DNA from 4 places in the Geobacillus sp. ZGt-1 genome. Region 1 is predicted to be linked to each of the others. Evidence: riboswitches for the same ligand, from Rfam matches in the RefSeq annotation. Region 1 holds a riboswitch; each other region holds the start of a gene.

What was found. Region 1 has a riboswitch for S-adenosylmethionine ahead of VU18_RS13095 (methionine ABC transporter ATP-binding protein). Riboswitches for the same ligand answer to the same signal wherever they lie in the genome.
Region 2: linked by a shared signal. The riboswitch ahead of VU18_RS05975 (hypothetical protein) and the one ahead of VU18_RS13095 (methionine ABC transporter ATP-binding protein) in region 1 are both predicted to bind S-adenosylmethionine.
Region 3: linked by a shared signal. The riboswitch ahead of metK (methionine adenosyltransferase) and the one ahead of VU18_RS13095 (methionine ABC transporter ATP-binding protein) in region 1 are both predicted to bind S-adenosylmethionine.
Region 4: linked by a shared signal. The riboswitch ahead of mtnW (2,3-diketo-5-methylthiopentyl-1-phosphate enolase) and the one ahead of VU18_RS13095 (methionine ABC transporter ATP-binding protein) in region 1 are both predicted to bind S-adenosylmethionine.

Annotation. Positions count from the first base shown of each region.
Region 1 is NZ_LDPD01000025.1:85,656-90,547, reverse strand. It holds gene gcvH (glycine cleavage system protein GcvH) at 1-309, shown strand, start outside; gene VU18_RS13115 (YusG family protein) at 385-621, shown strand; gene VU18_RS13110 (toprim domain-containing protein) at 720-1,079, shown strand; gene VU18_RS13105 (thioredoxin family protein) at 1,076-1,393, shown strand; gene VU18_RS13100 (hypothetical protein) at 1,539-1,886, shown strand; SAM riboswitch class I at 1,960-2,069, shown strand; gene VU18_RS13095 (methionine ABC transporter ATP-binding protein) at 2,157-3,185, shown strand; gene VU18_RS13090 (methionine ABC transporter permease) at 3,175-3,843, shown strand; gene VU18_RS13085 (MetQ/NlpA family ABC transporter substrate-binding protein) at 3,859-4,710, shown strand; gene VU18_RS13080 (hypothetical protein) at 4,838-4,892, opposite strand, start outside.
Region 2 is NZ_LDPD01000013.1:343,736-356,623, forward strand. It holds gene ltrA (group II intron reverse transcriptase/maturase) at 1-920, shown strand, start outside; gene cspD (cold-shock protein CspD) at 1,056-1,256, opposite strand; gene VU18_RS05940 (hypothetical protein) at 1,577-1,828, shown strand; gene VU18_RS05945 (sporulation protein) at 2,023-2,424, shown strand; partial or broken gene VU18_RS05950 (MIP/aquaporin family protein) at 2,629-3,222, shown strand; partial or broken gene VU18_RS05955 (ATP-binding cassette domain-containing protein) at 3,218-3,685, shown strand; gene opp4B (oligopeptide ABC transporter permease) at 3,704-4,672, shown strand; gene VU18_RS05965 (ABC transporter permease) at 4,694-5,602, shown strand; gene opp4A (oligopeptide ABC transporter substrate-binding protein) at 5,616-7,400, shown strand; SAM riboswitch class I at 7,451-7,555, shown strand; gene VU18_RS05975 (hypothetical protein) at 7,606-7,962, shown strand; gene VU18_RS05980 (VOC family protein) at 7,979-8,362, shown strand; partial or broken gene VU18_RS05985 (PaaI family thioesterase) at 8,543-9,044, shown strand; gene VU18_RS05990 (PaaI family thioesterase) at 9,400-9,816, opposite strand; gene hutG (formimidoylglutamase) at 9,958-10,926, shown strand; gene VU18_RS06000 (response regulator transcription factor) at 10,931-12,412, shown strand; gene hutU (urocanate hydratase) at 12,636-12,888, shown strand, end outside.
Region 3 is NZ_LDPD01000023.1:739,748-747,182, forward strand. It holds gene VU18_RS12425 (MFS transporter) at 1-670, opposite strand, end outside; gene VU18_RS12430 (hypothetical protein) at 881-1,045, opposite strand; gene VU18_RS12435 (YtzC family protein) at 1,064-1,327, opposite strand; gene VU18_RS12440 (class I SAM-dependent methyltransferase) at 1,613-2,200, shown strand; gene VU18_RS12445 (tetraprenyl-beta-curcumene synthase family protein) at 2,248-3,357, opposite strand; gene VU18_RS12450 (gamma carbonic anhydrase family protein) at 3,696-4,244, shown strand; gene metK (methionine adenosyltransferase) at 4,267-5,478, opposite strand; SAM riboswitch class I at 5,608-5,722, opposite strand; gene pckA (phosphoenolpyruvate carboxykinase (ATP)) at 5,941-7,435, shown strand, end outside.
Region 4 is NZ_LDPD01000012.1:65,796-71,599, forward strand. It holds gene VU18_RS04015 (carbon-nitrogen family hydrolase) at 1-666, opposite strand, end outside; gene VU18_RS04020 (pyridoxal phosphate-dependent aminotransferase) at 765-1,952, shown strand; SAM riboswitch class I at 2,037-2,145, shown strand; gene mtnW (2,3-diketo-5-methylthiopentyl-1-phosphate enolase) at 2,217-3,458, shown strand; gene mtnX (2-hydroxy-3-keto-5-methylthiopentenyl-1-phosphate phosphatase) at 3,455-4,117, shown strand; gene VU18_RS04035 (methylthioribulose 1-phosphate dehydratase) at 4,114-4,746, shown strand; gene VU18_RS04040 (acireductone dioxygenase) at 4,781-5,323, shown strand; gene VU18_RS04045 (ZIP family metal transporter) at 5,370-5,804, opposite strand, start outside.

The DNA of each region.
Region 1 (4,892 bases):
GGCATTACGGATTACGCCCAATCAGAGCTTGGCGACATCGTCTTTGTCGAGCTGCCGGAAGTCGGCGCAGAGGTTACGGCGAACGAGCCGTTCGGCAGCGTTGAATCGGTGAAAACGGTCTCGGAATTGTATGCGCCGATCAGCGGCACGGTCGTTGAAGTGAATGAGGCGTTAAATGACCATCCGGAGTACGTGAACGAATCGCCGTATGACAAAGCGTGGATGATCGTCGTCAAACCGAATGATTTGAGCGAAATCGACAATTTGTTGACGGCGGAACAATACGAGGCGATGATCAACGAAGGATAAACGTTCCTGCAATCTTCGCTTCGATTCGGGCACTCTATACATACCGGAATTTGATTGAAAAAAGGGGTGCTCGCGATGGCGCTGCAAACGACGCGCATAGATGTCACGGACCGGATCATCGGCAAACTGAACGGCCGCTCGCTGGAGTTGTACGAGGAAGGAGAGCTCATCGGGCGCCTTCCGCTTCCGGCGGCCGTCCCGTTGAAAAAGGGGTATACCGAACAAAACGGAAGAATTTACAAACAGGTGACCGCTACCGTTGAGCCGGACCAAAAATATGTCGATTGCGACGGGGAAGCGGGCTGGTGTTGAAAGGCAACGGTGGATGGCCGTTGCTTTTCATTTTCAACATTTGGCCGGCGCAAGACATACAATAATAGTATCCTCATTTGAAGTTAGGTGGGTCGGACATGCGACGCGTGGAAAAAGTGATCATCGTCGAAGGGCGATCAGACAAGCAAAAAGTGGCGGCGGTGCTGAACGAACCAGTCGTCATCGTCTGCACAAACGGCACGATCAGTGATGCGCGCCTTGAGGAGCTGGCCGATGAGCTGGAAGGATGCGATGTATACGTCTTGGCCGATGCCGATGAGGCGGGAGAAAAATTGCGCCGGCAGTTTCGCCGCATGTTTCCAGAGGCGGAGCATCTTTACATTGACCGGGCGTATCGCGAAGTGGCGGCCGCTCCGCCTTGGCACTTGGCGCAAGTGCTGTTGCGCGCTCGTTTCGACGTCCGCATCGAATCGCTCATGAGGGGAAGAGGCGAGTGAAAGCGATCGACCGAAACGATGTCATGCGAGTGGTGGAAGTCGAGCCGCTTCTGGCCCTTTACTTGTATACCCCGCTGTGCGGCACGTGCCAGCTGGCGCGGCGGATGCTCACGGTGGTGGAGCAGTTGTTTCCGGCGCTGCCGTTTTACGAAACGGACATCAACTATATCCCTGAGCAGGCCGTTGCGTGGAAAATTGAAAGCGTTCCTTGCCTGCTTCTTTTTAGGGACGGAACGGTCGCAGGCAAGTGGTATGCCTTTCATTCCGTTCCGTATTTGTACGAAGTGATTCAAGCCTGCTTGCCGTCCCGATGATTCGCCTTTTTTTGACGCTGTTTGACACATTTCTTGGGAAATGACAAAAACGGCGCTCGTTCGTCAACGGGTTGTCGAGATTTTTGTAAAGGATTTCTCCTCTTCAGGTGGAAGTGAAAAAATAAAAATGGGGGAGGGGATATCCATGGAAATGCGTGAATTAGTTGGGCAGTTCGTGGAACGGATGCAAGTGTTGCGCCATTTGGTGCCGATTTTGCCGGATGAGCAGCTGTATGTTCGGTTTGAAAGCGATGACGAAACCGCCTTGCTGTTGATCGGCAAGGAATCAGCCGCTAGAGGGATGGAAAACGATGAACGGAAAACATTGACGGTGCGCGGTTCCAAAGAGGCGCTCGCGTCCCTGCTGAACGGCGAACTGAAGCTGCAGCAGCTCGTCCGGCTGCGCGAAGTGCATGTATCGGGAAGCTTTCGTCATCTGTTGCTGCTTGAGTCGCTCCTCCATTTGGCTAAGCCTTATCGGGACGTCGGATAAAAAAGATGTTGACACGCTTCGACAGACAATGATACAATCACATTCGTAGTCAATTGAATAGGCGATTGTTGCGCTCTTATCAAGAGAGGTGGAGGGATGTGCCCAATGAAGCCCGGCAACCGTCAGCGCATGTGCTGAAATGGTGCCAATTCACACAAAGCGGCCTGCTTTGAGAGATAAGAGACGGAATGGTGCACAATACCTTTCTGTTCTCTGCGGGCAGAAAGGTTTTCTTTTTGCGCTCTGCCGCTTGGGGAGGAAGGTGAAACGATGATTACACTCGAACAAGTGACGAAAATCTATCAAGCGGCCAACGGTTCGGTCACAGCCGTCGACAATGTGTCGCTTGAGATTCGCGAAGGAGAAATTTTCGGCATTATCGGCTACAGCGGCGCTGGGAAAAGTACGCTCATCCGCTTGCTCAATGGGCTCGAGAAGCCGACGAGCGGCCGGGTGGTCGTCGCCGGGCGCGATATGACGCGCGTGAAAGGGCGGGAGCTGCGCAAGGCGCGCCAAGAAATCGGGATGATTTTCCAGCATTTCAACTTGCTTTGGTCTCGCACAGTCAGGGAAAACATTGCCTTTCCGCTTGAAATTGCCGGCGTCCCGAAAGAGGAGCGGAACAAGCGGGTGGATGAATTGATCGAGCTTGTCGGCCTTTCCGGGCGCGAGGATGCCTACCCGTCGCAGCTGAGCGGCGGGCAAAAGCAGCGGGTCGGCATCGCCCGGGCGCTCGCCAACAACCCGAAAGTCTTGCTGTGCGACGAGGCGACATCGGCGTTGGACCCGCAGACGACCGATGCGATTTTGGACTTGCTCGTTGACATCAACAAGCGTCTCGGGCTGACGATTGTGCTGATCACCCATGAAATGCACGTCATCCGCAAAATTTGCGACCGCGTTGCGGTGATGGAAAGCGGCCGAATCGTCGAGCAAGGCGAAGTGTTGCATGTGTTCCGCAACCCGCAGCAGCCGATTACGAAACGGTTCGTCAAGCAGCTGATCGAGCCCGAGGAGACGGAAGAGGCGATTTCCCATTTGTTTGGCCAATACCCGAGCGGGCTGATCGCGCAGCTGACGTTCGTCGGCGCGGCAGCCGGAAAGCCGCTCATCAGCCAGGTCGTGCGGCAATTTGCCGTCGATGTCAACATTTTGCAAGGGAAAATTTCGCAAACCCATCAAGGCGCCTATGGGGTGCTGTTTGTGCACCTCGACGGGGCGAGGGATGAAATCGACCGGGCGCTTGACTATATTCAACGCCAGCAGGTGGCGGTGGAGGTGATTCACGATGCTCGCTAACCTCCTGCCGAACGTGCAATGGGAGACGGTGTGGGCGGCGACGGTCGAGACGCTGTATATGACGGGAGTGGCGGTGGCGGCCACTTTCGTCCTCGGAATCGTTCTTGGCTTGCTTCTATTTTTGACAGCGAAGGGCAACCTATGGGAAAACCGGTTTGTCAATACCGTGGTTGCGGCGTTTGTGAACATTTTCCGCTCTATTCCGTTTATTATTTTGATCATTTTGCTCATTCCGTTTACAACATGGCTCGTCGGGACGATGCTTGGCGCCAATGCGGCGCTGCCGGCTTTGGTCATTGGGGCCGCGCCGTTTTACGCCCGCATGGTCGAAATCGCTCTTCGCGAAATTGATAAAGGCGTCATCGAAGCAGCCCAAGCGATGGGCGCCTCAACGTGGACGATCATTTGGAAAGTGCTGCTGCCGGAGTCATTGCCGGCGCTTGTCTCCGGCATTACGGTGACGGCGGTGTCGCTCGTCAGCTATACAGCGATGGCTGGAGCCATCGGCGCCGGCGGGCTTGGGAACTTGGCGTATTTGGAAGGGTTCCAGCGCAACCATAACGATGTGACATTTGTCGCAACCGTATTGGTGTTGGTCATTGTATTTATCATTCAGCTGATCGGTGACTTTGTCACTTCGAAAATCGATAAACGATAAAGGGGGAAACAACTGATGAAGAAATGGTTGGGTGTGTTGCTCGCCGCCATTCTCGTGCTCGCTTTGGCGGCATGCGGCGGCAACAATAACGACAGCGCGGAAGGCGGCAAAGACGGCAAATTGGTGAAGTTGAAAGTCGGTGCGTCGAACGTGCCGCATGCGGAAATTTTGGAAAAAGCGAAACCGATTTTGAAGAAAAAAGGCATCGACTTGGAGATCATTACGTTCCAAGATTACATCTTGCCGAACAAAGCGCTGGCTGAGAAGCAAATCGACGCAAACTATTTCCAACACATTCCGTATTTGGAATCGCAAAAGAAAGAGTACGGCTATGATTTCGTCAACGCCGGCGGCATTCATATCGAGCCGATCGGCTTATACTCGAAAAAATACAAAAGCATTGAAGAACTGCCGGACGGCGCGACGATCATCATGAGCAACTCGGTCGCCGACCATGGCCGCATTTTATCGATGCTGCAAGAAAAAGGGCTCATTAAATTGAAACCGGGCGTCGATAAAACGAAAGCGACAGTCAATGACATCATCGAAAATCCAAAGCATTTAAAATTTAAGGCCGATGTCGACGCCGGGCTTCTGCCGCAAATTTACAAAAACGGCGAAGGCGATGCGGTGCTGATCAACGCCAACTATGCGCTTGACGCCGGTTTGGACCCGGCGAAAGACCCGATCGCCGTTGAGTCGCCGAAAAACAATCCGTATGTGAACATTATTGCGGTGCGCAAAGGCGATGAAAACCGGAAAGAAATCAAAACGCTTGTCGAAGTGCTGCAATCGAAAGAAATCCAAGATTTCATTAAAGAAAAATACCACGGCGCCGTCATTCCAGCGGCGGAAAACAATCAATAACGGGAGCGTTTCGCTTCCGTTTCTTTTTTGTCCCCAAAAAGCCGCTCCCCTTAAACGAAAAGAAAGCAGCAAAGGTTAAAACGATTCTGAATCCGAGGGCGCCGCGGCCGACCTGTTTCTCCGCTCTTCATCGGCCGTTCAAACGCGCCAGTACGGCGGCGAGCATAACGATGATGACGCAG
Region 2 (12,888 bases), on a different contig from region 1:
GAGGACACGACGCGGTGAAAAAGGCGAAGCAGTATATTCAGGAAGGATATACATGGGTGGTAGATATCGACTTGGAAAAGTTCTTTGATCGAGTCAACCATGACAAACTGATGGGGATATTAGCGAAACGAATTCCAGACAAAATCCTCCTAAAGTTGATACGGAAGTATCTACAGGCAGGGGTCATGATCAACGGGGTGGTCATGGAAACACAAGAGGGGACTCCACAAGGAGGGCCGCTCAGTCCACTCCTGTCCAACATTCTCCTGGATGAGCTGGACAAAGAATTGGAAAAACGAGGGCACAAGTTTGTACGGTATGCGGATGACTGCAATATCTACGTAAGGACGAAGAAGGCCGGGGAACGGGTGATGAAATCGATCACGGCATTCATCGAAAAGAAACTCCGGCTGAAAGTCAACGAAACCAAATCGGCAGTGGATCGTCCGTGGAGGAGAAAATTCCTCGGTTTTAGCTTCACCCCAAGTAAGGAGCCAAAAATCCGAATTGCAAAGGAAAGCATTCGGCGCATGAAGCAAAGGATACGCACCATGACGAGCCGATCGAAACCGATTCCCATGCCCGAACGAATCGAACAGCTCAATCAATACATTCTGGGATGGTGTGGATACTTTTCGCTAGCAGAGACCCCAAGTGTGTTCAAAGAACTAGATGGATGGATTCGACGAAGGCTGCGCATGTGCCAATGGAAAGAGTGGAAACTTCCGAGAACCAGAGTCCGAAAACTGCAAAGTTTAGGAGTGCCCAAGCAGAAAGCATATGAATGGGGAAACACTCGGAAGAAATATTGGAGAGTGGCCGCCAGTCCCATCCTGCATAAAGCCCTTGGCAACTCCTATTGGGAGAGCCAAGGGCTGAAGAGTCTTTATCAACGATATGAATCTCTGCGTCAGACTTAATGGAACCGCCGTATACCGAACGGTACGTACGGTGGTGTGAGAGGACGAGGGTTAGTCACCCTCTCCTACTCGATTCCTGCTTAAGCAGGGTGCCTCTCGTTCCGCTCCCGTTCTCTCGTCTATGTCAACGAAGTCTTATAATTTGACAACGTTCGCTGCTTGCGGTCCGCGGTTTCCTTGGACGATTTCAAACGAAACTTCTTGGCCTTCTTCTAACGTTTTGAACCCTTCACCTTGGATCGCCGTGAAGTGGACGAATACGTCGGAACCGCCTTCCACTTCGATGAAACCGTAGCCTTTTTCGTTGTTAAACCATTTTACTTTACCACGTTGCATAATACTGAATTCCTCCTAATACCTTTAGCCTGTTCGGCTAACCTCAAGATTTTTATCAAATAACAAAATATACTTCACAGCCATCCAAGATGCACCTTCATGTTGAATGCCTGAAATATATTCTGTTATATGATGACTTTACTATACACTACCGCGGGTGGCCGCGTCAAGCAAAAGAAAGGAAATTTCCGAAAAAATTGTTTGCCGGCCCGAAAAACAATGCGTTGAAAAGGAAAACGGGCCGCTGGGGGAGAAAATAGTCATGAGCGGGCCACAACGCCCATACATTGGAATAGGAACGACAAAAAGGGGGAGAGCGGATGTACCGCGGAAAAATCGCGGGAAAAGAAGTGATCGTCCGGTTAGGGAGCCGGGTCAGCCGCCGTTATTTCAGCGACAATAAAATTTACCACATGGTTCTTTCGTACGGAGAGTCGGCGTTTCGCAAAGGGCAGGATATGTTTTGCATCTATAATGACCGCGTCGGCTTGATTGTCGCGGAAGTCGAGCAACAGGACGTCCCGGTCATTCGAATCGATTACATTATCGAAAACGAAAATGTGTACGAATAACCAATTGACAGCGGAAGGCGAATGCGGTAATCTCGAATGTAAGCGGTAACAAAACAAGCCGCATTCGTCCCTGTTTCTCCCAGGGGCAGACGTGCCGCGCCAGCATCGTCTGTTTATTTTTTGGCTCGCGTTGAAACAAGCGGCTTCGTTTTTTCGTATGATGATATGACAAGAGAGACAAAGAGGTGACTACGGTGTTATTGCGCAAAATGATGTCAAGAGTCGGAGTCGGGTCGGCGCACGTCGACTTGATCTTAAATAAATCGTTATGGCGCCAGGGGGAAATGATTCAAGGGATCGTCCACATTTACGGCGGAACGGTGGAACAAAGGATCGAGCGGCTCGATGTGGAGCTCGTGCAAAAAACAATCGAAAACGGCAAGGAGCTGGATGCCATTGTCGCCGTCATTCCGGCGGCCGGAGCGTTTTGGATCAAGCCGAGCGAGAAAAAGGAAATCCCGTTTTCCTACATGATTCCAGAAACCTTGCCGCCATCGCGCCCCGGCCAGTCGTACCGGTTCATCACCCGCCTTCATATCGAAGACGCGGTCGATACGCTCGACTTCGATTACGTGCAAATTTTGCCGAAGAAATAGGTTGACAGCGTTTTCAACAGATGATATGCTAAAAGCAAGTTAATAACGTTGTGGTGGAGAAGCGGAGACCCACACATATTCCTCGTTGCTTAGCGGGGAAGTGTGTGGGTTTTTGTTTTTCCACCCAACGGCTAACCCTCCGGAGGGGCCGCCCAAGCAGGAAATAGCAGAGGAAATCACGAATGAAAAGGGGGAAGAGAACAAATGTCGCCATTTTTAGGGGAATTCATCGGCACGGCACTGCTCATCATTTTCGGCGCTGGTGTGTGCGCCGGGGTCAATTTAAAGAAATCATATGCGGCCAATTCGGGCTGGATTGTCATTACGATGGGGTGGGGGCTGGCGGTGGCCGTGGCCGTATACGCTGTCGGCCGGTATAGCGGCGCCCATCTCAATCCAGCGCTGACAGTGGCATTGGCCATAAGCGGTGATTTTCCATGGAAAGATGTCCCTGGCTATGTGTTGGCACAAGTACTTGGCGCTATGGTTGGGGCTGCCGTCGTCTATCTCCACTATTGGCCGCATTGGAAGGAAACAGACGACCCGGGTGTCAAGCTTGGCGTGTTTGCGACGGGTCCGGCAGTGCCGAATACGGCTGCCAACTTGCTTAGCGAGATCATCGGAACGTTTGTGTTGGTTTTGGCCATCTTGGCCATTGGCGCCAACAAATTCGCTGATGGGCTCAATCCATTTATCGTTGGTTTTTTGATCGTGGCGATTGGACTGTCGCTCGGCGGTACGACGGGATACGCCATTAATCCGGCCCGAGACTTTGGACCTCGCTTAGCCCACTTTTTCCGGCGGACAGCGCCAACGCATCGGCATTGCGCGGGCGCTCACGCTCAATCCGAAGCTCATCATCGCCGATGAGCCGGTGTCGGCGCTTGATGTGTCGGTGCAGGCGCAAGTGTTGAATTTCATGAAAGAAATCCAGCAGGAGTACGGGCTGACGTATTTGTTCATCAGCCATGATTTAGGGATCATCCGGCATATGTGCGACCGCATCGGCATTATGTACCGCGGCCGGCTCGTGGAGGAAGGGACGAGCGAGGAGATTTTTACGAATCCTCAACATATTTATACGAAACGGCTGCTCTCCGCCATTCCGAACGCCGATCCGCGCGAACGCGGCCGGCAGGAGGCGCTTCGCCGCGAAGTGGAAAAAGAATATGAGCAGTCGTATTCCCGCTATTTTGATGCAAACGGCCGGGCTCACCCGCTCAAGCCGATTTCGCCGACGCACTCGGTGGCCATTCCGTAAAGAGGGGAAGACGGGAAGATGCTGAAATTTATTTTACGGCGAATCCTCATTATGATTCCGCAATTGTTTTTGCTGAGCGTCCTCATTTTCTTACTGGCGAAGGCGATGCCGGGCGACGCGCTGACGGGGCAGCTGGCGGCCAACCCGAAAATGGATCCGCAGACGCTTGAGGAAATGCGGGAAAAACTTGGCTTGAATGATCCGGTACATATTCAATACATCCGTTGGGTGAAAAACATGCTGCAAGGGGATCTCGGCCTTTCCTATACCCACCAGCAGCCGGTCACTGATCTGCTGGCCGGACGGATCGGGAATACGGTGTTGCTGTCGGCGGCGATTTTAATTTTGACGTACCTGATTGCCATTCCGCTTGGCATCGTGTCGGGGCGATGGACAGATACATGGGCTGATAAGCTGATCGTCGGCTACAGCTATCTCGGGTTTGCCACGCCGCTGTTCATTTTTGCTTTGATCATGCTGTTTATTTTCGGCTTTCACCTTGGCTGGTTTCCAACCGGCGGCAGCGTGGACGTTCAGGTCGAGGAAGGGACGCTCGCTTACTATTTAAGCAAATTGAACCATCTCATGCTTCCGGCGTTGTCGGGAGCGCTCATCAACACGGTCGTTACGATTCAATATTTGCGCAGCGAAATCGTCGATACGAAAGTGAAAGATTTCGTGAAAACGGCGCGGGCGAAAGGCGTGCCGGAGCGGCACATCTATTGGCGCCATATTTTGCGCAATTCGTTTTTGCCGATCGCGGCGTTTTTAGGGTATGAGATCACCGGGCTTGTCGGCGGTTCCGTGTTTTTGGAGTCGATCTACAGCTATCCGGGGCTTGGCCAGCTGTTTTTGCAGTCGATTATGCAGCGGGATTACAGCGTCGTGACGGCGCTCGTCATGATTTCCGGCCTGGCGACGCTGGTGGGCACGCTGTTGTCGGACATCATTTTGAGTGCGGTCGACCCGCGCATCCGGATTGAGTAGGGAAGGAGGAAGGCAGCTGACATGAAAGCGGAAATCAGCGGCCCAACGCCGGCCGGAGCGAACATCGAGAAAAGCCCTTCCGCCTTTTCGATCATGTGGCGGGAGGTGGCTCGGGATCGGCTCGCGCTTGGTTCGCTCATCATTTTAGGAATCCTTTTGTCGATCGTCTATGGCGTGTCGCTCTTTTTGGATCAAGAGGAAATCGTGAAAGTGGATTTTCTTTCCATCTATTCTCCGCCGTCAGCGGAACACTGGCTTGGCACAGACTACGGGGGGCGCGACGTGTTTGGCCAGCTCATCATCGGCGCCCGCAATTCGTTTACGATCGGGCTGGCCATTACGCTCATCACTGGGGCGATCGGCCTCATTGTCGGATTGGTGGCCGGCTATTTTGGCGGCTGGATTGACAATGTCATTATGCGCATCATCGATTTCATTCTCGTTCTGCCGTTTTTGATGCTCGTTATTGTTTTTGTCGCCATTGTGCCTAAATATAATGTATTGACGTTCATTTTGATCATGAGCGCGTTTTTGTGGACGGGCAAAGCCCGGCTGATCCGCGCCAAAACGCTGGCCGAGCGCGAGCTGGATTATGTCAGCGCGTCAAAAACGCTCGGCACGCCAGATTGGAAAATCATTATTTTTCAAATTTTGCCCAACCTCAGCTCGATCATTATCGTCAATTTGACGTTAAATTTGGCGGGCAACATCGGCATCGAGTCCGGGCTCACGTATCTTGGCTTCGGGCTGCCGGAGAGCACGCCGAGCTTAGGGACGTTGGTCAGCTATGCGACCAACCCGGATGTTTTGCAAAACAAATGGTGGGTTTGGTTGCCTGCGTCATTGCTTATTTTAGTGATGATGCTGTGCATAAATTTCATCGGCCAAGCGCTGAAACGTGCGGCTGATGCAAGACAACGACTAGGATAAGGGGGAAGAAAATGTGAAGAGAAAATGGCTGGCGGCTCTCGCCGCGCTCTTGCTCGTGCTCGCCGGGTGCACGGGCAAATCCGACACAACGAGCGGAAAGGGCAACAATAACGAAAAACCGGCGGCTCAGAAGGAAGACATCAGCAAATTCCCGATGACGGTGAAAAACGACGGGAAAATCATCGACGGCGGCGTGTTGAAATACGGCCTTGTGTCCGATACGCCGTTTGAAGGGACGCTCAGCTATGCATTCTACACCGGAGCGCCCGACGCAGAGATTTTGCAATTTTTTGACGAGTCGCTTTTCCGGACGAACGGTGACTATGAAATTACAAATGATGGGGCTGCCACGTATGAGTTGTCGGATGATAAAAAGACGATGACAATCCATATTAAAGACAATGTGAATTGGCATGACGGCCAGCCGGTGACCGCTGAAGACTTGGAGTATGCGTATTTGGTCATCGGCCATAAAGATTACACCGGCGTCCGCTATGGCGATGCGCTCATCCAAGGGATCGTCGGGATGGAAGAATATCACAGCGGCAAAGCGGATAAAATTTCCGGCATTAAAGTCATCGACAAAAAGACGTTGACGATCACATGGAAACAGGCCAATCCGTCGGTGTTGACCGGCATTTGGGCGTATCCGCTGCCGAAGCATTACTTGAAAGACATTCCGATCAAAGACTTGGCGAAATCGGATAAAATCCGGAAAAACCCGATCGGGTTCGGTCCGTTTAAAGTGAAGAAAATCGTTCCGGGCGAGTCGGTAGAGTTTGTTCGCAATGATGACTACTGGGCTGGCAAACCGAACTTGGAAGGCGTCATTTTGAAAGTCGTCAGCCCGCAAGTCGTCCTGCAAGCGCTGAAAAAAGGCGAAATTGACGTCGCTGAGTTCCCGACTGACCAATATTTGAACGCGAAAGGGACGAAAAACATTCAGTTTATCGGTAGAGTGGATTTGGCGTACAACTATATCGGCTTTAAACTCGGCCATTGGGATGCGAAAAAGCAGGAAAACGTAATGGACAATCCGAAATTCCAAAACAAAAAACTGCGCCAAGCGATGGCGTATGCCATCAACAACCAAGAGGTGGCTGACCGCCTGTATCATGGCTTGCGCTTCCCGGCGAACACGCTCATTCCGCCGTCGTTCCCGGGCTATCATGACAGCTCCATCAAAGGATATACGTACAATCCGGAAAAAGCGAAACAATTGCTGGATGAAGCGGGATATAAAGATGTGGATGGCGATGGCCTCCGCGAAGATCCAAACGGCAAAAAATTCAAGATCAACTTCTTGGCGATGAGCGGTGGGGACATCGCTGAACCGCTGGCCAAATTTTATATGCAATGCTGGAAAGATGTGGGCCTCGATGTTCAGCTTGTAGACGGACGCTTGGCGGAGTTCAACTCCTTCTACGATATGGTCGAAAAAGACGATCCGAAAGTGGATGTCTACGCCGCCGCTTGGGGAACTGGAACGGACGTCGACCCGTACGGATTGTACGGCCGCAACGTCATGTTCAACTACTCGCGCTGGGTGAATGAGAAAAACGATGAACTGTTGGAAAAAGGCCATTCCGAACAGGCGTTTGACAAAGAATATCGTCGGAAAATTTACAGTGAATGGCAAAAGCTGATGAACGAAGAAGTGCCGGTCATCCCGACGTTGTATCGTTCGGCCATTTATGCCGTCAACAACCGCGTCGCCAACTTCACGGTCGATCCGGGCTCGAAACTGACGTGGAAAGATGTCGGCGTCACGTCCGAGCAACCGGAAGTCGAACAATGACGATTGTTGCCTTTGATGATGTATGATAAGATAGAAGATAAATTGCATACGTCTTATCAAGAGTGGGCGAGAGAACGGGCTTGATGACCCCACAGCAACCTGCCGCAGGCAAGGTGCTAACACCCGCAAAGCGGTTTCGCTTTGGATGATAAGAACGGCTCATGGCCCCTTTCGCATCATTCCGAGGCGAAGGGGGTTTTTGTCGATGGGAGGTGAAGGAGAAACAGTGGAGGAGGCGGTTTCGCTCCGCGCTTGCATGGCCGCTCATCTCCCTGCCGCAGCGTTCGCCGTTTGTGTCATGCGCTGTGTGCAGGCGGAGCTCATCCGGTTTGACCCTAAGGCGGCGGTGCATGTCGACCGTGGGGACGGATACGTTCATTTGTATGGGGAAGCGCAAGGAACAGCCTTTTCGTTGTTGTTGACCAACAGTGAGGCGGACGAATGGAAGGCGGACGGACCGTACGCCCTTGACCGCTACATATGGACAGAGCTTGGGAAAAAAGGGATTTTCCCGATGCAGATGACGCCGTATTTACAAGCAGTATGGTTAACTGAGTCATAGAAAGGAAGAGGGACGAATGGCAGTCAAAAAATTTGAACATGTCGGCATTCAAGTGAAAGACATCGAAGCATCGAAAGAGTTTTATCAAAATGTTGTCGGCTTGGAGCTGCTCGACGAAATGATTCATACGAACGGCACGATGAAATTGGCGTTTTTAGGGATTGGCGGCTCGATCATTGTCGAGCTGATCGAAGGATACAATCCGGATTTGCCGACGGAAGGAAAAGTGCACCATGTGGCGTTTACGGTGGAAGGCATTGAGCAGGAGAAAGAACGGCTTCAGTCGCTCGGTGTGCCGCTTGTGTGGGAAGAAATAACGACACTTCCGAACGGAGCAAAATATTTGTTCTTCCTCGGGCCCGACGGCGAATGGATCGAGTTTTACGAGCCTGCTCGATAAATGGCGTCACGCTAGGCGGCCAGCTGTTTGGGCCGCCTATGAATTTGCCGTCTGGCGATTGGCGCTTCGTTCCATTTTTCTTCGTATGGCCTTGCCTGCCGCTAGACAACAACCGTCCATGTAGGAGTCGTCGTCTTCTCGATTCAATGGTATACTAGAAAAAGAGAGGGGGAGGATGACGTGGAAGAAATGATCGTGCACGCGATTCAAGACGACTACCCTGATGAATTCGCCTGGTGCTACGGCTGCGGGCGTCTGAATGAACAAGGCCACCATTTCCGCACCGGGTGGCGGGGCGACAAAACGGTGACGGTGTATACGCCGCGTCCGGAACATACGGCGATTCCAGGGTTTGTGTACGGCGGGCTGATCGCCTCGCTCATTGATTGCCACGGCACCGGTTCAGCGGCGCTTGCCTTGCATCGGAAAAACGGCCATGAACCAGGGAGCGGGGAAACGCCGCCGCGCTTTGTTACTGCGTCGCTTCACGTCGATTTCGTCAAGCCGACGCCGCATGGAGTGCCGCTTGTCGCCGTCGGCACTGTGACGGAGATTCATCCGAAAAAATGGAAAGTGGACACCGAAGTGTTCGCCAACGGCGAACTGTGCGCCCGCGGGCAAGTCGTCGCCGTCGGGGCAAGTCGTCGCCGTCGTAATGCCGAAAACGTTTGTCCGTGGGTAACAAGCAACGAAAGGCGCCGGAGAGCGGCTGTTTTTGACAGCGCTTTCTCCGGCGCTTGGCAACTGGTCGAAAACGGCTGCGCCTCACCTCGTTTCGCCATTGAGGACTGATGATGTCATGAAAAAGGCAACTCGACAACGCCTCTTCTCAAGTGGGGAAACCTTGTGAAATTGGTTCTCCTTTTTCAACAAAACCACCGATTTGGCGAACATCATCGTTTTTCACCGGTTTTCTCGGATTCCTCTGATCATCGCTTTCCATGCGTTTCAAAACAACAACAGCAGCTGCTGTTTGGCCTCGTCGAATCCAAGGAGAACGAGCATGCGCAAAAACGCCTTTTGGAGATCCATCACCTTCACGGTTTGTCCATGATCAGCACCGACGACGTGGCGCTCGCCACCTCTTTGCCGTTTTGCCGCACGATGGCGGTTACATAGGCGACGGTTTTCCCGAACTTTTCCACCCGCGCCTCGATTTCGGCTTCTCCAGCCGCCGCTGGGCGGTGAAACGTCGTCTGCAAGTTGATGGAGGCGTGCATTTGGTCATCGCGAAGCAAGGTCGTCACTGCATACGCCATGAGAATGTCCGCCGCCGCCCCGACGAACCCGCCCATAATCACCCCGTTGCCGTTGAGCAGCGATTCGCTGATTGTCCATACGCCTTTCGCATAGCCGTCTCGGGCTTCCGTCAGGCGGACGCCGAGCGTTTCGTCGCATGGGGGCGGCGCGCTTTGACCGGCGATGACAGCGTGCAAGTTGGTCATTGGCTTCATGTGGAACACCCTTTCTGTTGTCAATCATGTTTTTTTATTCGCCAAACGGCGGCGATTTCCTCTTTTCGCGTGCATGAGGAGGAGAACGGCAAAGCTGTGGCGAAAGAAACAAGCAGCTGATGATGGAAAGGAGATGGTCTCATGTATCAACCGCCAGACGCCGGCCGTTGGACGGGACGGATTGACAGCGTGAGCGATGAGCAGGCGTTTCGTCTTCATCAGCGCATTCGCCTGCTCGATTTGTCCAAGCCATTGGAGACGGTGGAACGAGCGGCGGCATTCATCGGGTTTGCGTGCGACGAAGGCGTGCGCCGCAACCAAGGCCGCCAAGGGGCGAAAGAGGCGCCCGCTGCCGTCAAAGCCGCGCTCGCCCGGCTGCCTTGGCATCTTCCGGAAGGGGTCGTTGTCTATGACGCAGGCGATGTCGTTTGCGTTGAGGAACGGCTCGAACAAAGCCAGACGGAACTTGGCGAAGCCATCGCCCGCCTGCTGCAACACAACATGGCGCCTATCGTGATCGGCGGCGGCCATGAGACGGCGTACGGCCATTACTTGGGCGTTCGGGAAGCGCTTGGGACGGATGCCCGCCTTGGCATTATCAACATCGACGCCCATTTTGATTTGCGCCCGTACGATGACGGCCCGACGTCCGGGACGATGTTTCGGCAAATATTGGATCAAGACGATCGAGTGAGCTACTTCTGCCTTGGCATTCAGCGGCTCGGCAACACGGCAGCGCTGTTTGCGGACGCCGAGACGTATGGGTGCCGGTACATGCTTGAAGACGAGCTGACCGCAGGGCCGATCGAGGCTGCCTATGAACAAATTGAGAAATTTGCCGCCGATCATGATGCGGTGATGCTCACCTTTTGCATGGACGCCATCAGCGCGGCCGCCGCGCCGGGGGTGAGCGCGCCGTCGCCGTTTGGGCTCGCCCCGTCTCTGGCGCGCGCGCTCATCCGCCGAATCGTTTCCCATCCGAAAACGATCAGCGTCGACCTTTGCGAAGTCAATCCACTCTGGGATGAAGGCGGAAAAACGGTGGCGTTGGCGGCCGCCTTTTGCATGGAGGCGCTCCTTCATTTTCAACGCTTGCAGCCAAGGCGGTGAGAACGTGAAATTGGTCATTGCCGAACGGGATGACAAAGAACGGGAAGCGATCCGCTGGCTCGTGTCCGCGTATTCCTTGCCGATTGAGCGGGTGTATACGGCAGCCACCGTGGAGGAGATGATGGCCGTCTTGGAGCGGGAGGCGCCGGAGCTGTTGTACGTCGAACTCGACATGATTCCGTATGAACGATGGCCGCAGGCGACCGCCCACGTCCGCTTGTTTTGCCAACGGGTGATTGCCGCAACGGCCGAGGCGACGTTCGCGCGGGCGAAACAAGCCATCGACTGGCAATGCGTCGATTTGCTTGTCAAGCCGCTTGAGCCCGCCAGGCTGAAGCAGGCGCTGCGGGCGGCGGCGTCGCGTTCCCCGGGACGCCCAGGCTTGCCGGCGGGATTGGACGTCCATCACGACGATTACCGCTCCTTGTTTTGCGATTTTCCTTCCGCGGCCTCCGCGCATGTATGGCTTGTGCAGGCGGAACAGCCCGCTTTGTCTCAAGAAGTGATCCGTTTCTTGATGGATTACCCGTTTCGCGGACGGGCGCGTGTATTGCCGCTCACCCGTATGGCGGTTTGCCTGCTTCCCGATTTGCCGGGCGACGGGAAAGAAGAGGCGTGGAAGCTGCTGCGCGATTGGGAGGAAGATCATCATGAGCCGCTCGCGGTTGTCGTGATGCCGCCTGAGGGCCGGAGGACGGCGCGCGCGCAATACCAAGCGGCGCGCCGGTTGCTCGAGACGACGTTTTTCATTGGCTATCGCCAAGTGATCGCTCCCGCTTCGGAATACGAACAGTGGCGTGAGCTCGATCCGTTTTTGACGCCCGAGGAGCAGCGGCAATGGATCGAGATGCTCGAGCGGTTCGACCACGAAGCGGTGAAACGGTGGCTGCAGCGCGAATTTTCCCATTGGTCGCCGCCGTTTCCGAGTCCGGAGATGGTGCGGACGCGGCTGACAAGCATCTTGGCACAAATCCGCCGGTTTATGAAAACATACGGCCTTGACCGCGGCGGAACCGAACGCGAATATATGCGCATCTTTCAAGACATTTTGTACAATCCCGTCTTGTATCGTATCGTTCAAGAATTGATTTTATTTTTATATCGGTTGTTCCATGAGGCCAAGCAGGCCGAGGAAGATGCGCGCGTCGACGCCGTGGAGCGCGGCCTCCGCTATATGGAGGCGCATTTTCGCGATCCGTCGCTCACGCTTGAGCGGGTCGCGGCCGCTGCCGGGCGCAGTCCCGCGTATTTCAGCCATTTGTTGTCGAAAAAGCGGGGCGTGACGTTTCGCCAGTGGCTGACGAATCGGCGGCTTGAGGAAGCGAAGCGGCTGCTTCGGCAGACGGACTTGTCGATCAAAGAAATCGCCGAACAAACCGGGTTTCGCACCGCCCATTATTTGACGCGCGTCTTCAAAGCCGAACTGAATGAGACGCCGACCGCCTACCGCGACGAACAACGGCCGAAACCGCCATCGCCGCGGTAGGCGGTTTTGTCTGTGGCAAAGCGCAGCCTTGCCGGATCGCGGGCGAGAGGGGGCGGCGTATGTTTCAAAAGAAATGGATCGATATCGAAAAAAATGAACAAATAAAACGGAGAGGAAATAGAAAATTCAAAAAAATGTGATCACTTTTAAAAGACGTGCGCCTATCTTCTCCTTCTTCGCTCCCTTACAATGAAAAGCAAAGAGGAAAAAGGAGAGGATGACGATGGCAGAAAAACGGACCGTCAGCCCGCCCGCGGGAACTGAGCGGCGGGCGAAAGGATGGATTCAAGAAGCGGCGCTGCGGATGCTGAACAACAATTTGCATCCCGATGTCGCCGAGCGGCCGGATGAATTGATCGTCTACGGCGGCATCGGCAAGGCGGCGCGCAACTGGGAATGCTACGAGGCGATTGTGGACACCCTTCTTCGTTTAGAAAACGATGAAACGTTGCTCATTCAATCCGGCAAGCCGGTGG
Region 3 (7,435 bases), on a different contig from region 1:
ACCATTGGACATAGCTCAACCAACACAGTCCATAGCCGGCGCAAAGGAGGGCAAGCGCCCAGCCCGCGGAGCGGGATGGCGCTCTTTCCGCTTCTCCGGATCGTTTCTTTCTCGGCGGCGGCAAGAGCGGAACGCGGCGCAGCCCGGCCACAACCGTAAACAAAAACGCGGCATACAACAAAAGATTGGCGAAAAAAACGAGCGAGAACGAATATGAAGCGACAAGCCCGCCAAGCGCCGACCCGACGGCGACGCCGATGTTTTGCGCGACATACAAGGCGTTGAACGCCCGCCGCCCCCCTTCCGGCCAAATCGCCCCGGCGTACGCCGACGCGGCCGGAAAGACGACGCCGCTGCCAACGCCGACAAACGCCAAAAACACCGCATAATGCGGCCAACCGTGCCAAACGCTTAAGCCGCCGAGCGCGGCTATCGTCAACATCGCTCCGGCCAACAAAACGCGAAACCCGCCGATCCGGTCAAACAAAAAGCCGCCGGCCAAGCTGCCGATGACGCTTCCCCCAGAGTTGAGCATGAGCACGACACCAGCGACAGCGAGCGGCTGGCCGAGCTGTTCGTGCAAATAGATCGTGTTTAGCGGCCATAGAAACGACGCCCCTGTCACATTGAGCGCCATGCCGACAAGCAGCCACCAAAGAGCGCGGGGCATCGGTCATCATCCTTTTCTGGCTTTTATTTTGAGTTCCGAAATAATTGTAGGGGAAAACAGGAAAAAATGCAATCAAAAAGGCGGAGCGTTCCGATGCGTCCGCCACTTTTTTGCCAAACTAACTCCCCACGGAAACAATGGCTTTTGAAGCGGGGCTCCTGCGCGAAAAGAAGAACAAGACGGAGCGGCTTCCGCCCCTTTGGCTTGTCGTCACCCGTTCCGCTGCTTGGAGCGGATCGGTTGGCCGCCCGTTTCCTCGTATTGCTTTTTCGCCAGCTTCACCGGGTCAAAGTCTTGACCAAGCTCAAGATCGTTATTGTTTTGGCCGTTGCGTGTTTTTTGTTCCGGATTCGTTTGTTTCAAGCGTCGCTTCATGTCGTGTTCCTCCTCGTTTCAGCGGTCAAGCAAAATCATGTCGTTTTGCAATTGCTCCAGTTGGAGCCGCATCCGATGCAGCTGCTCGCGCTGCTGGGCGTTGCAGCTTCGCGCCAAGTGCGCTAAATCGATGACCGTCTGCTCGAGCATCTGCTGGGCGTTGGTGTATTCGGTGATGTTGTAATGCTCCTGCTTTTGCGCTTCCGTATATTGCTCTTTCGCGTAGCGGATCACATCTTCACACCGCTGCAAAAATTCCTCAACGGATTGTCTTGTCGCCATGCGCTCACCTCGTTTCGTGATATTCCCTCATGTTTACTATGCGCCGCATAGGCCGGCCGTATCACGCCAATGATTGGCAGCGGTCGATTTTCCATGAAGTTTTTGTTACAATGCCGACGTGAGGATCTTCGTTCAGCTCGATCAATGTCGGTCAGCTCAAGGTTTTCTGTCACGCCGGCGCAGAGGATGGAAAGTTTAGGGGAAAAGCGATGGCATCCGACACTTTGGCGCAACGCCACGCCTGCCAACGTAAACGATGAAACGATCACAAGGAGGGGCCAACCGATGGCTTTGATGAACATTTTGCCGTTTGCCCGCTTTTTGCTTGATCAAGCAGTCAACGAAGGCGACATCGCCGTCGACGCGACCGTCGGCAACGGGCACGACACCGTGTATTTGGCCCAACGCGTCGGGGATTTCGGCCATGTGTTCGGCTTTGACATTCAGTCTGAGGCCATCACCGCCGCTTCCGCCCGCCTCGCGAAACATGGGCTATGCGGGCGGGCGACGTTGTTCGAGCGAAGCCATAGTGAACTGCTTGAGGCGCTTCCCGCCGATGTACACGGGCGCATCGCCGGCGCGGTGTTCAACCTCGGCTATTTGCCGGGCGGCAATAAGCAAATCGTCACCCAGCCGAAATCGACGATCGAAGCGGTCCGCCAGTTGCTTTCCGTCATGAAGCCGGGCGGCGTCATCGTTCTTGTCGTCTACCACGGCCATCCGGAAGGAAAGCGCGAACGCGACGCGCTCCTTGATTACGTCCGCTCTCTTGATCAACGGCGCGTCCATGCCTTGAAATACGAATTCATCAATCGGCAAAACAACCCGCCGTTTTTGCTCGCGCTCGAAACCCGGGCGGATAAGGGCGCCTGAATCAATCGGATCCCGCCCCTTTTGCCAATACAAGCAAACGGCCGCCCTTATGAAAAGGACAGCCGTTTTTGCCGCTCCTGCCAAAAGCGGTATGCTTTTCCGTTCCAATAGAAAAACTGCGACGCCGCCCCGCCGGCGCGGACGAGCCGGCGCGCCAGCCGGCGCAGCCCGCGCTGCTTTTTCACCTTGGCATCCGACAAATACAATCCAAGAAGCCCTCGGTGAATAAGGCGGTGAAACTCGCCGTGCGGAAGGGCGCCAACATGGCGGTCGGCCTCTTCGATGAAATGGCAAAGCCGCTCAAGCATCACCGTTTCATTCGGATAGTAAAAGCAAAAGTTTAAATCGCCGCCGTCCCGGTCTTCCTCCTGATCGATCAAATAGTCGAGCAAAATGTGCAGTCCTTGAATGTAAGGAAAATAACCGTCGCGCACTTGTCTCGCCATCTCCGGCGGCAGCGATTCGCCAAACGCATAGGCGACGAGGCAGAAAATGCCGAGCGTCGAACCGGAGCAGGCGGAAAACTCATACCACTCCATCGGCGGCAAGGCGTCTTTGTATTGCGCGAACCATTTCTCCAGCCGCGGCACCCGCTCGCTCGCTTCAACATGTTTATGCACTTGCAAGTCGCAATAATATCCGGCCAATTCATGCAAAAATGGGGCGATCGTCTCATAATGGCGCACCGTCTCGAGCACCTCTTGGCACGTGCGGACAAGCGCCGGCAAATAGCCGCCGTCTTCCTGTTCGCGGCGATGGCGGTAATAGTTCGACGGCTCTGCTCCGATCGTCAAAGCGTCCGGCATCGAATCGTGCAAGGCGCGAAAGTCGAGCGGATCGAGCGAGGTGCTGCGGTCGCACAAATTATCCAAATAATCGCTGATCGTCTGGTAAGCAACGATAAAGCGGATGCAATCCTCCATGTTTTCTCCGGCCAAGAGCGCCAAAATGGAGCCGCCTTCGCAATGGAACGTTTTCGAAGCGATGCTTGCGAGCGCCTGGCGCCGCAATTCCGGGTCGGGAATGCGCTCGGCCTGGCGCCGCCAATAGGCAAGCTCGCGGTGGACAAGCGGAAGCACGTCACGATACACCATTTTCATCAAGGCGATGGGGTTTTTCGGAATGTTCAATCGGCTCACCTCAGGTGCAAACACCATGGTCTCGTCTCCTAGCATTTCCATCTTATCGGCAACCAAAATCGTTTCGCGTCTGAACAGCTTGCGATCTCGTCTTCCAGTATTGCCATCAATGCGGCCGGGGCAAACCATAAAAGGGTTGGCGACGGAGTGAAAAAGCCGCTCAACAACGGTTCTTCTCACGTTGAGAAGCTTTGTGAAATCGGATCTTCTTCCCCGATCCCAACCACTCATCGGGCGAAACGAAACGTTTTTCACCAATCCCGATTAGGCGCGCTCGCTTTCGTTGGCGATTTGGACGCAGCGTTGTACAATACATGGTGAACGATCGATTTTGCAACAGAAAGGAACGAACGCCCATGATTTACCCATACAAAGGCAAAACGCCGCAAATTGCCGCCTCCGCCTTTATCGCCGACTATGTGACGATCACCGGCGATGTCGTGATCGGCGAAGAGACAAGCATTTGGTTCAATACCGTCATTCGCGGCGATGTGGCGCCAACGGTGATTGGCAACCGGGTCAATATTCAAGATAACTCAATTTTGCATCAAAGTCCAAACAATCCGCTTATCATTGAGGACGGGGTGACGGTCGGCCATCAAGTCATTTTGCACAGCGCCATCGTTCGCAAAAACGCGCTCATCGGCATGGGCTCAATCATTTTGGACCGCGCGGAAATCGGGGAAGGCGCGTTTATCGGCGCCGGCAGTTTAGTGCCGCCGGGCAAAAAAATTCCGCCCAACACGCTCGCCCTCGGCCGGCCGGCGAAAGTCGTCCGCGAACTGACGGAAGACGATATCCGCGAAATGGAGCGCATCCGCCGCGAATATGTCGAGAAAGGGCAGTATTACAAAGCGCTGCAGCAACAGCGGACATCGTGCGCCGACAAAAAAGAGCTGCCGTGATCAGGCAGCTCTTTTTCTTTCATCACTTGTCCGCCAACGCCAGCGCTTGTTCTTTCAACAAGGCGGCTTTGTCGGTGCGCTCCCACGGCAGGTCGATGTCCGTACGCCCAAAATGGCCGTAAGCAGCCGTCTGTTTGTAAATCGGGCGGCGAAGGTCGAGCATTTTGATGATGCCCGCCGGGCGGAGATCGAAGTTGTTGCGCACGACTTCAATCAAAATGTCTTCCGACACTTTGCCGGTGCCGAACGTATCGATCGAAATCGAAACTGGGCGGGCGACGCCGATCGCGTAGGCAAGCTGCACTTCGCATTTGTCGGCCAGTCCTGCCGCGACGATGTTTTTCGCGACATAGCGGGCCGCATACGCCGCCGAGCGGTCGACTTTCGTCGGATCTTTGCCCGAGAACGCGCCACCGCCGTGGCGGGCGTAGCCGCCGTACGTATCGACGATGATTTTGCGCCCCGTCAACCCAGCATCCCCTTGCGGACCGCCGATGACAAACCGTCCTGTCGGGTTGATGAAATATTTCGTGTTCTCATCAAGCAGCTCCGCGGGCACGACCGGCTTGATGACCTGCTCTTTAATGTCGCGCTGGATTTGCTCTTGCGTAATTTCCGGATGGTGCTGCGCGGAAACGACGATCGTATCGACGCGCACCGGTTTGCCGTTTTCATCGTATTCGATCGTCACTTGCGTTTTCCCGTCCGGCCGCAAGTACGGCAAGACGTCCGTTTTGCGCACTTCCGCCAATCGGCGCGCCAAGCGGTGCGCAAGCGAAATCGGCATCGGCATCAATTCTTCCGTCTCATTGCAGGCGAACCCAAACATCAATCCTTGGTCGCCGGCGCCGATCGCTTCGATTTCCTCGTCAGTCATCTGACCTTCGCGCGCCTCGAGCGCCCGGTCCACCCCCATCGCAATGTCCGGCGATTGTTCGTCAATCGATGTCAGCACCGCGCACGTATCGGCGTCAAATCCGTATTTGGCGCGCGTGTAGCCGATCTCCCGGACCGTATCGCGGACGATGCGCGGAATGTCCACGTATGTTGATGTCGTGATTTCCCCGCTCACGAGCACCAGCCCGGTCGTAACGCTCGTTTCGCAGGCGACGCGGGCGTTTGGATCTTTTTCCAAAATGGCATCCAAAATGGCGTCAGAAATTTGGTCGCAAATTTTATCCGGATGTCCTTCCGTCACAGACTCTGAAGTAAACAAGCGGCGTTTGGCTGACATTCGGTTTGTTTCCTCCTCTTGGCATAATGTGGCGACACGGAACTCATTTCCCTTTTTCCCTTCGCAATATAAAAAACCTTTCCTGTAACGGCTGAGGAAAGGTCATGGCAATCGTATTGCTTCCTTTCACTCTTATCGTTCAAGGACTGCGCCTTGCCACAGGTTAGCACCATTTCACACATGTACAGTTGTGACGGTTGCTGGGCTTCATCGGGCCTGTCCCTCCACCGGCTCGGGATAAGAGTATCCGTTCAATGACTTATCTTATCGCAACGGAATCGGCAAAGTCAACTATCAAAATTCATTTTTTATCATTTCCAGCCGCGAAAATTCTTTCCTCAAGGAAACCAACACATTGGGCAAAATAAAGTTTGAAAAACCCACACAATTAGTATGGACTATTAATAAAAATGTGTTATACTATTTTCAAGAGTGATTACAAAAAGAAGGCAGGTTTTGAATATGGGGATCGCAAACATGACGAATAAGCTTGATTTATTGCTGCAAAAACCGTACGTGCATCATCAACTGTCCGTCGCCGAGCTCGTTGAGAAAGTCCTGCAACGGAACGAAGGACGGCTGACGCACACCGGAGCCGTCGCGGTGACAACCGGCAAGTACACAGGGCGGTCGCCGAAAGACAAATACATCGTCGAAGAACCGTCAACGAAGCAAACGATCGACTGGGGCGCGGTCAACCAGCCGATGTCTCCGGAGACGTTTGATAAACTGTACGACAAAGTGCTCGACTATTTAATGAAGAAAGATGAACTGTTCGTGTTTAAAGGCTTTGCCGGCGCCGATCCGAAATACCGGCTGCCGATTCAAGTCGTCAACGAATTCGCCTGGCACAACTTGTTCGTCCATCAGCTGTTCATTCGGCCGAGCGCCGCAGAGCTCGCCGCGCATGAGCCGCAATTCACCGTCATTTGCGCGCCGAACTTTAAAGCCGACCCGAAAGTTGACGGCACGCGCTCGGAAGCGTTCATCATCATCTCGTTTGAACGGCGCACCGTGTTGATCGGCGGCACCGAGTATGCCGGCGAAATGAAAAAATCGATTTTCTCGGTGATGAACTATTTGCTGCCGGAACAAGGCATCCTGCCGATGCACTGCTCGGCCAACGTCGGCCAGGAAGGCGACGTCGCCCTCTTTTTCGGCTTGTCGGGAACGGGAAAAACGACGCTCTCGACCGACCCGAACCGCCGCTTGATCGGCGATGATGAGCACGGCTGGTCAAACCGCGGCATTTTCAACATCGAAGGCGGCTGCTATGCGAAATGCATCAACCTATCGCGCGAGAAAGAGCCGCAAATTTTTGACGCCATCGGCTTCGGCGCGGTGCTCGAAAACGTCGTCCTCGACGACGCGACGCGGGTGCCGAATTACGACGACGGCACGCTGACGGAAAACACGCGCGCCGCCTACCCGCTTCAGGCGATCAAAAACATCGTCGACCCAAGCGTCGCCGGCCATCCGTCCACGATCGTGTTTTTGACGGCTGATGCGTTCGGCGTCCTGCCGCCAATCAGCAAGCTGACGCGTGAACAGGCGATGTACCATTTCTTAAGCGGCTACACAAGCAAACTCGCCGGCACCGAACGCGGCGTCACCGAACCGGAAGCAACGTTCTCAACGTGCTTTGGCGCACCGTTTTTGCCGCGCCCGGCCGTCGAATACGCGGAAATGCTCGGGCAAAAAATCGCCGAACACAACGTCCGCGTCTTTTTGGTCAACACCGGCTGGACAGGGGGACCGTACGGCGTCGGCAGCCGCATGAAGCTCGCCTACACCCGGGCGATGGTGCAAGCCGCCGTCGAAGGGGAGCTGGACAACGTCGAAACGGTGCAAGACCCGATTTTCGGCCTCGCCATCCCAACCCACGTCCCCGGCGTGCCGGATGACGTCCTGCAGCCGCAAAACACATGGGCTGACAAACAAGCATACGAACAAAAAG
Region 4 (5,804 bases), on a different contig from region 1:
CACTTCGCCCCATGGGTCGATGACGAGCGAATGGCCGGCAAAGACGTTGTTCGGGTCGCGGCCAGCCCGGTTGCAGGCGACGACGTAGCATTGGTTTTCAATCGCCCGCGCCATCAAGAGCGTCCGCCAATGGTGCAGGCGGGGAAGCGGCCATTCGGCGACGACAAACAGCACTTCCGCTCCGGCCAACGCATGGGCGCGAATCCACTCCGGAAAGCGGATGTCATAGCAAATGACCCCGGCGCATGCAAGCCCGTCGAGCGAAAACAAGCCTAAGCTGCTTCCCGGCTGCAAATACAAATGTTCATCCATTAATTGGAACAGATGGAGTTTGCTGTATTCGCCGACGATTTGGCCATGGCGGTCGGCCACGATCATCGTGTTTGTCACGCCGGCGGCTGTTTTTTTGGCGACCGAACCAGCGACGAAATGGACGCCGTACGTTTGCGCCAATCGGGAAGCGAGCGCCTTCGCCCGTTCGGCGCCTTCGTCGGCAATTTCATCCAGGCGCGTCAAATCGTAGCCGGTCGTCCATAACTCTGGCAGCACGATGATGTCAGCGCCGTCTTTGGCAGCGGATTCCACGGCCTGTTCGGCTTGCTGTTCGTTTTTTGCTGGATCGCCAAATGCAATGTCAAGCTGCAGGCAGGCGATGCGGATCGTCATGAGCGTTCACCTCGGAAAAAAATTTTTCTTTACATTTTGCTTTTAACGATATATGATGTTGCACTAGAATTTCAAGAATTTTTGAGAAGGTGTGGACGATGACGATCGAATTTCCCTTTTCCGAACTGCTTGAACAGCTGCCGAAGCAGTTTTTCGCCTCGCTCGTGGCGAAAGTCGGTGCGAAGATCAAGGCGGGTTATGATGTGATCAACTTAGGGCAGGGCAATCCGGATCAGCCGACGCCGGCGCACATTGTCGAAGCGATGCAGAAGGCAGCCGCGAACCCAAAATACCATAAATATTCGCCGTTTCAAGGCTACTCGTTTTTGAAAGAAGCCGTAGCGGCGTTTTACGCGCGCGAGTACGGGGTGACGATCGACCCGGCCCGCGAGGTCGCCATCTTGTTCGGCGGCAAAGCCGGGCTTGTCGAGCTGCCGCTTTGCCTCGTCAACCCGGGCGATGTGGTGCTTGTCCCGGACCCGGGCTATCCGGACTATTGGTCGGGGATCGCGCTTGCCCGCGCGCGGATGGAGATGATGCCGCTTTCTTCGGAAAACGGATTCTTACCGGATTACGAAGCCATTCCGGAGTCGGTCGCCGACCGAGCGAAGCTCATGTTTTTAAACTATCCGAACAATCCGACCGGTGCGACGGCGACAAAGGAATTTTTCGCGGAGACGGTGGCGTTTGCCGCCAAGCACGGCATTGCCGTCGTGCACGATTTCGCTTATGGGGCGATCGGCTTTGACGGCCGGAAACCGGTCAGCTTCCTGGAAGCCGATGGGGCGAAAGACGTCGGCGTCGAAATTTATACGTTTTCGAAAACATACAATATGGCCGGCTGGCGTGTGGCGTTTGCCGTCGGCAACGAGCGGATCATTCGGGCGCTTGAGCTTTTGCAGGATCATTTGTATGTCAGCTTGTTCGGCGCCATCCAAGAAGCGGCCGCCGCGGCGCTCCTTGGTCCGCAAGATTGTGTCACGGAGTTGGTCGCATTGTATGAGGCGCGCCGCAATGCGTTCATCGCTGCGCTCTGCGAGATCGGTTGGGAAGCGCCGGCGCCATATGGGTCGTTTTTCGCCTGGCTTCCGCTGCCAAAAGGCATATCATCCGCTGAGTTTGCCGACATGCTGCTTGAGCGGGCGCATGTCGCCGTCGCCCCAGGCATCGGGTTCGGCGAGCACGGCGAAGGGTATGTGCGCGTCGGCCTCTTGACCGATGAAGCGCGGCTTCGCGAAGCAGCGGAGCGGATCGGCCGCCTTGGATTGTTCGAAAAAAATTTTTGAAAAATGATTGACAACGCCAATCGGCGATGTCATAATTCAAAGTAAATTTGCCAATTGTTTGACAAGTGCATAAACGAGCAGGCTTTCTTATCAAGAGCAGGCGGAGGGACGAGCCCAATGAAGCCCGGCAACCGGCTTGGCGCGCGCCAAGCACGGTGCTAATTCTTGCAGCGGAAACGCTGAGAGATAAGAAGAGCGCCATGGATGAGTGACGCCTCTTCTTATGAAGAGGCGTTTTTATTTCGAGATTGAGAGGGATGAACGATGAGTGCAGTGATGGCAACGTATTTGCTTCATGATGAAACAGACATTCGGAAAAAGGCGGAAGGGATCGCGCTCGGCTTGACAGTCGGCACATGGACCGACTTGCCGGCGTTGGAGCAGGAGCAGCTTCGCAAACATAAAGGGGAAGTCGTCGCTATTGAAGAGCTTGGCGAAAGCGAGCGGGTAAACGCCTATTTCGGCAAGCGGCTGAAGCGGGCGATCGTCAAAATCGCCTACCCGACAGTCAACTTCAGCGCCGATTTGCCGGCATTGTTGGTCACGACGTTCGGCAAGCTGTCGCTCGACGGTGAAGTGCGGCTGCTTGATTTAGAGTTTCCGGATGAATGGAAGCGACAGTTTCCTGGGCCGCGCTTTGGCATCGACGGCATTCGCGACCGAGTCGGGGTGCATAACCGCCCACTGTTGATGAGCATTTTTAAAGGCATGATCGGCCGCGATTTGGCGTACTTGACGTCGGAATTGAAAAAACAGGCGCTCGGCGGCGTTGACCTGGTCAAAGACGATGAAATTTTGTTTGACAGCGAACTTCTTCCGTTTGAAAAGCGGATCACCGAGGGCAAGGCGGCGCTTCAGGAAGTGTACGAACAAACAGGCAAGCGGACGTTGTATGCCGTCAACTTGACCGGCAAAACGTTTGCGTTAAAGGACAAAGCGAAACGAGCCGCCGAGCTTGGCGCTGATGTGCTGTTGTTTAACGTCTTCGCTTATGGGCTTGACGTGTTGCAGGCGTTGCGCGAGGATGAGGAGATTGCGGTGCCGATTATGGCTCACCCGGCGTTCAGCGGCGCTGTTACGCCGTCGGAGTTTTATGGGGTGGCTCCTTCGCTTTGGCTTGGAAAGCTTTTGCGGCTCGCCGGCGCCGACTTTGTCCTGTTCCCGTCGCCGTACGGCAGCGTCGCCTTGGAGCGCGAGCAGGCGCTTGGCATCGCCCGGGCGCTGACCGATGAACAAGAGCCGTTTGCCCGGGCGTTTCCAGTGCCATCGGCCGGCATCCATCCGGGCTTGGTGCCGCTCCTTGTCCGCGATTTTGGCCTTGACAGCGTCGTCAACGCCGGCGGCGGCATCCACGGCCACCCGGACGGGGCGATCGGCGGCGGAAAGGCGTTTCGCGCCGCCATCGACGCAGCGCTGGTCGGCCGTCCGCTTCGTGAAGCGGCGAAAGACAACGAGGCGCTGCAAAAGGCGATCGACCGCTGGGGCGCTATTGAGGTGGAAGCATGACGAAACAACTCGTTCTTTTTTGCGATTTTGACGGCACGATCACGGAAAACGACAACATCATCGCGATTATGAAACAGTTCGCCCCGCCGGAGTGGGAGACGCTAAAGGACGACATTCTCGCCCAGCGCATCTCCGTTCAGGAAGGCGTCGGAAAAATGTTTTCGCTTCTTCCGTCAGCGCTGAAAGGGGAGATTGTTGACTTTTTGCTTAGCACCGCCCGCTTGCGCGAAGGGTTCCGCGAGTTTGTCGCATGGACAAAAGAGCAAAGCATCCCGCTCTATATCGTGAGCGGCGGCATCGACTTTTTCGTCTATCCGCTGCTTGAAGGGCTCATTGAACCGGAGCGCATTTTTTGCAACGGCTCCGATTTCAGCGGTGAGACGATCCGCATCACATGGCCGCATGCATGTGACAGCCGGTGCCAAAACGGCTGCGGCTGCTGCAAGCCGTCGCTATTGCGCAGGCTTGCCCGCCCGGACGGGTATCACGTCGTCATCGGCGATTCGATCACCGACTTGGCGGTGGCCAGGCAAGCCGACTATGTGCTGGCGCGCGATTTTCTGCTTGAAAAATGTCAAGAGCTTGACCTGCCGCACGCGCCATTTGCGACGTTTTTTGACGTGATGGATGCGTTGCAGCGAATGGAGGTGATCGTATGAGCATTGTCGTGAAAAAGTGGAACGAGCTTGCGGAAGTGAAAGCCGAGCTCGCCGCCCGCGATTGGTTTTTCGCAACAAGCGGCAATTTGTCGATCAAAGTGACGGACGACCCGTTGACGTTTTTGGTGACAGCGAGCGGCAAGGATAAGCGGAAGCAAACGGATGAGGACTTCTTGCTCGTTGACGCTGCCGGCCGACCAGCGGAGAAAACACATTTAAAGCCATCAGCGGAGACGCTGCTGCATGTGGAAATTTACAGCCGCACAAACGCCGGTTGCGTCTTGCACGTTCATACCGTGGACAACAATTTGATTTCTGAACTGTATGCGCAAAACGGGGAAGCGGTCTTTTCCGGCCAGGAAATCATCAAGGCGTTCGGCATTTGGGAAGAAAATGCCGCCGTGCGCATCCCGATCATTGACAATTACGCCGACATTCCAACGCTCGCTCGGGAGTTTGCGAACTATATCCATGGCGACGCCGGCGCCGTGTTGATCCAAAACCATGGCATCACGGTCTGGGGGCGTACAGCGTTTGAAGCGAAAAAACATTTGGAGGCATGGGAGTTTTTGTTCCGCTGGCAGGTGAAGCGGCTGCTTTTGCAGCGGGCCGGCCTGCCGGTTGGCTAATCCATATACATTTTTCCAAAGGAGGATGTGAACAATGGCAGTCATCAAAGTGAGAAAAACGGGCCAAGTGATTGAAGGAGAAGACAATGTGCGCGCGTTTTTGAACAGTCAAGGGGTGTTGTATGAACATTGGGACATCACGAAACTGCCGGAGCATTTGCGCGATAAATATGTTCTGACAGATGAAGAAAAAAATGAAATTTTAGCGACGTTCAAAGACGAAATTGAAGATTTAGCGGCGCGCCGCGGCTACAAAACGTGGGATATCGTCGCTCTGTCCGACGCGACGCCGAACTTGGATGAGTTGCTGAAAAAATTTGAACAAGTGCACATCCATACGGAAGATGAAGTGCGCGCCATTACGGCCGGCCATGGCATTTTCATCATCAAAGGCGACAAAGAAACCGGCTATTTTGATGTAGAGCTTGAAGCCGGCGACGTCATTTCCGTGCCGGAAGGGAATCCGCATTACTTTACGCTCATGGATGACCGTCGGGTCGTTGCGGTGCGCTTGTTTATCGACCCGTCCGGCTGGGTCGCTCATCCATATGAAGAAAAAGAGGAAGCCGTCCAATAACAATGAACGCCCCGCTGCTTATATACAGGCAGCGGGGTTGTTTTCGTTAAAACGATTGTGTTAGAAAAATCATAAACAAAATGCCGACAATAAACGCGTACGTCGATGTCCGTTCATTTCCATCGCCATGGCTTTCGGGAATGAGCTCTTTGTAAATGATAAACAGCATCGCCCCGGCGGCAAACGCCAACCCGTATGGAACGAGGCCGCGGAAGAGAGAGGTTAAATAAAAGCCGAGCAAAGACGTCACAATTTCGACCGCGCCGGTTAACGTGGCAATGACAAACGCTTTAAAGCGGCCAATCTGCTGATTGACTAAAAACAAGGCGACCAAAAATCCTTCCGGCGCGTTTTGCAAGCCGATGGCCAATGCGATCAAATTGCCGATTTGCGAAGCGCCGTCTGAGGCGTAGCTCACCCCGACTGACAGCCCTTCGGGGAGATTGTGCATCGCAATGGCGGCGATGATGAGCATCGCCTT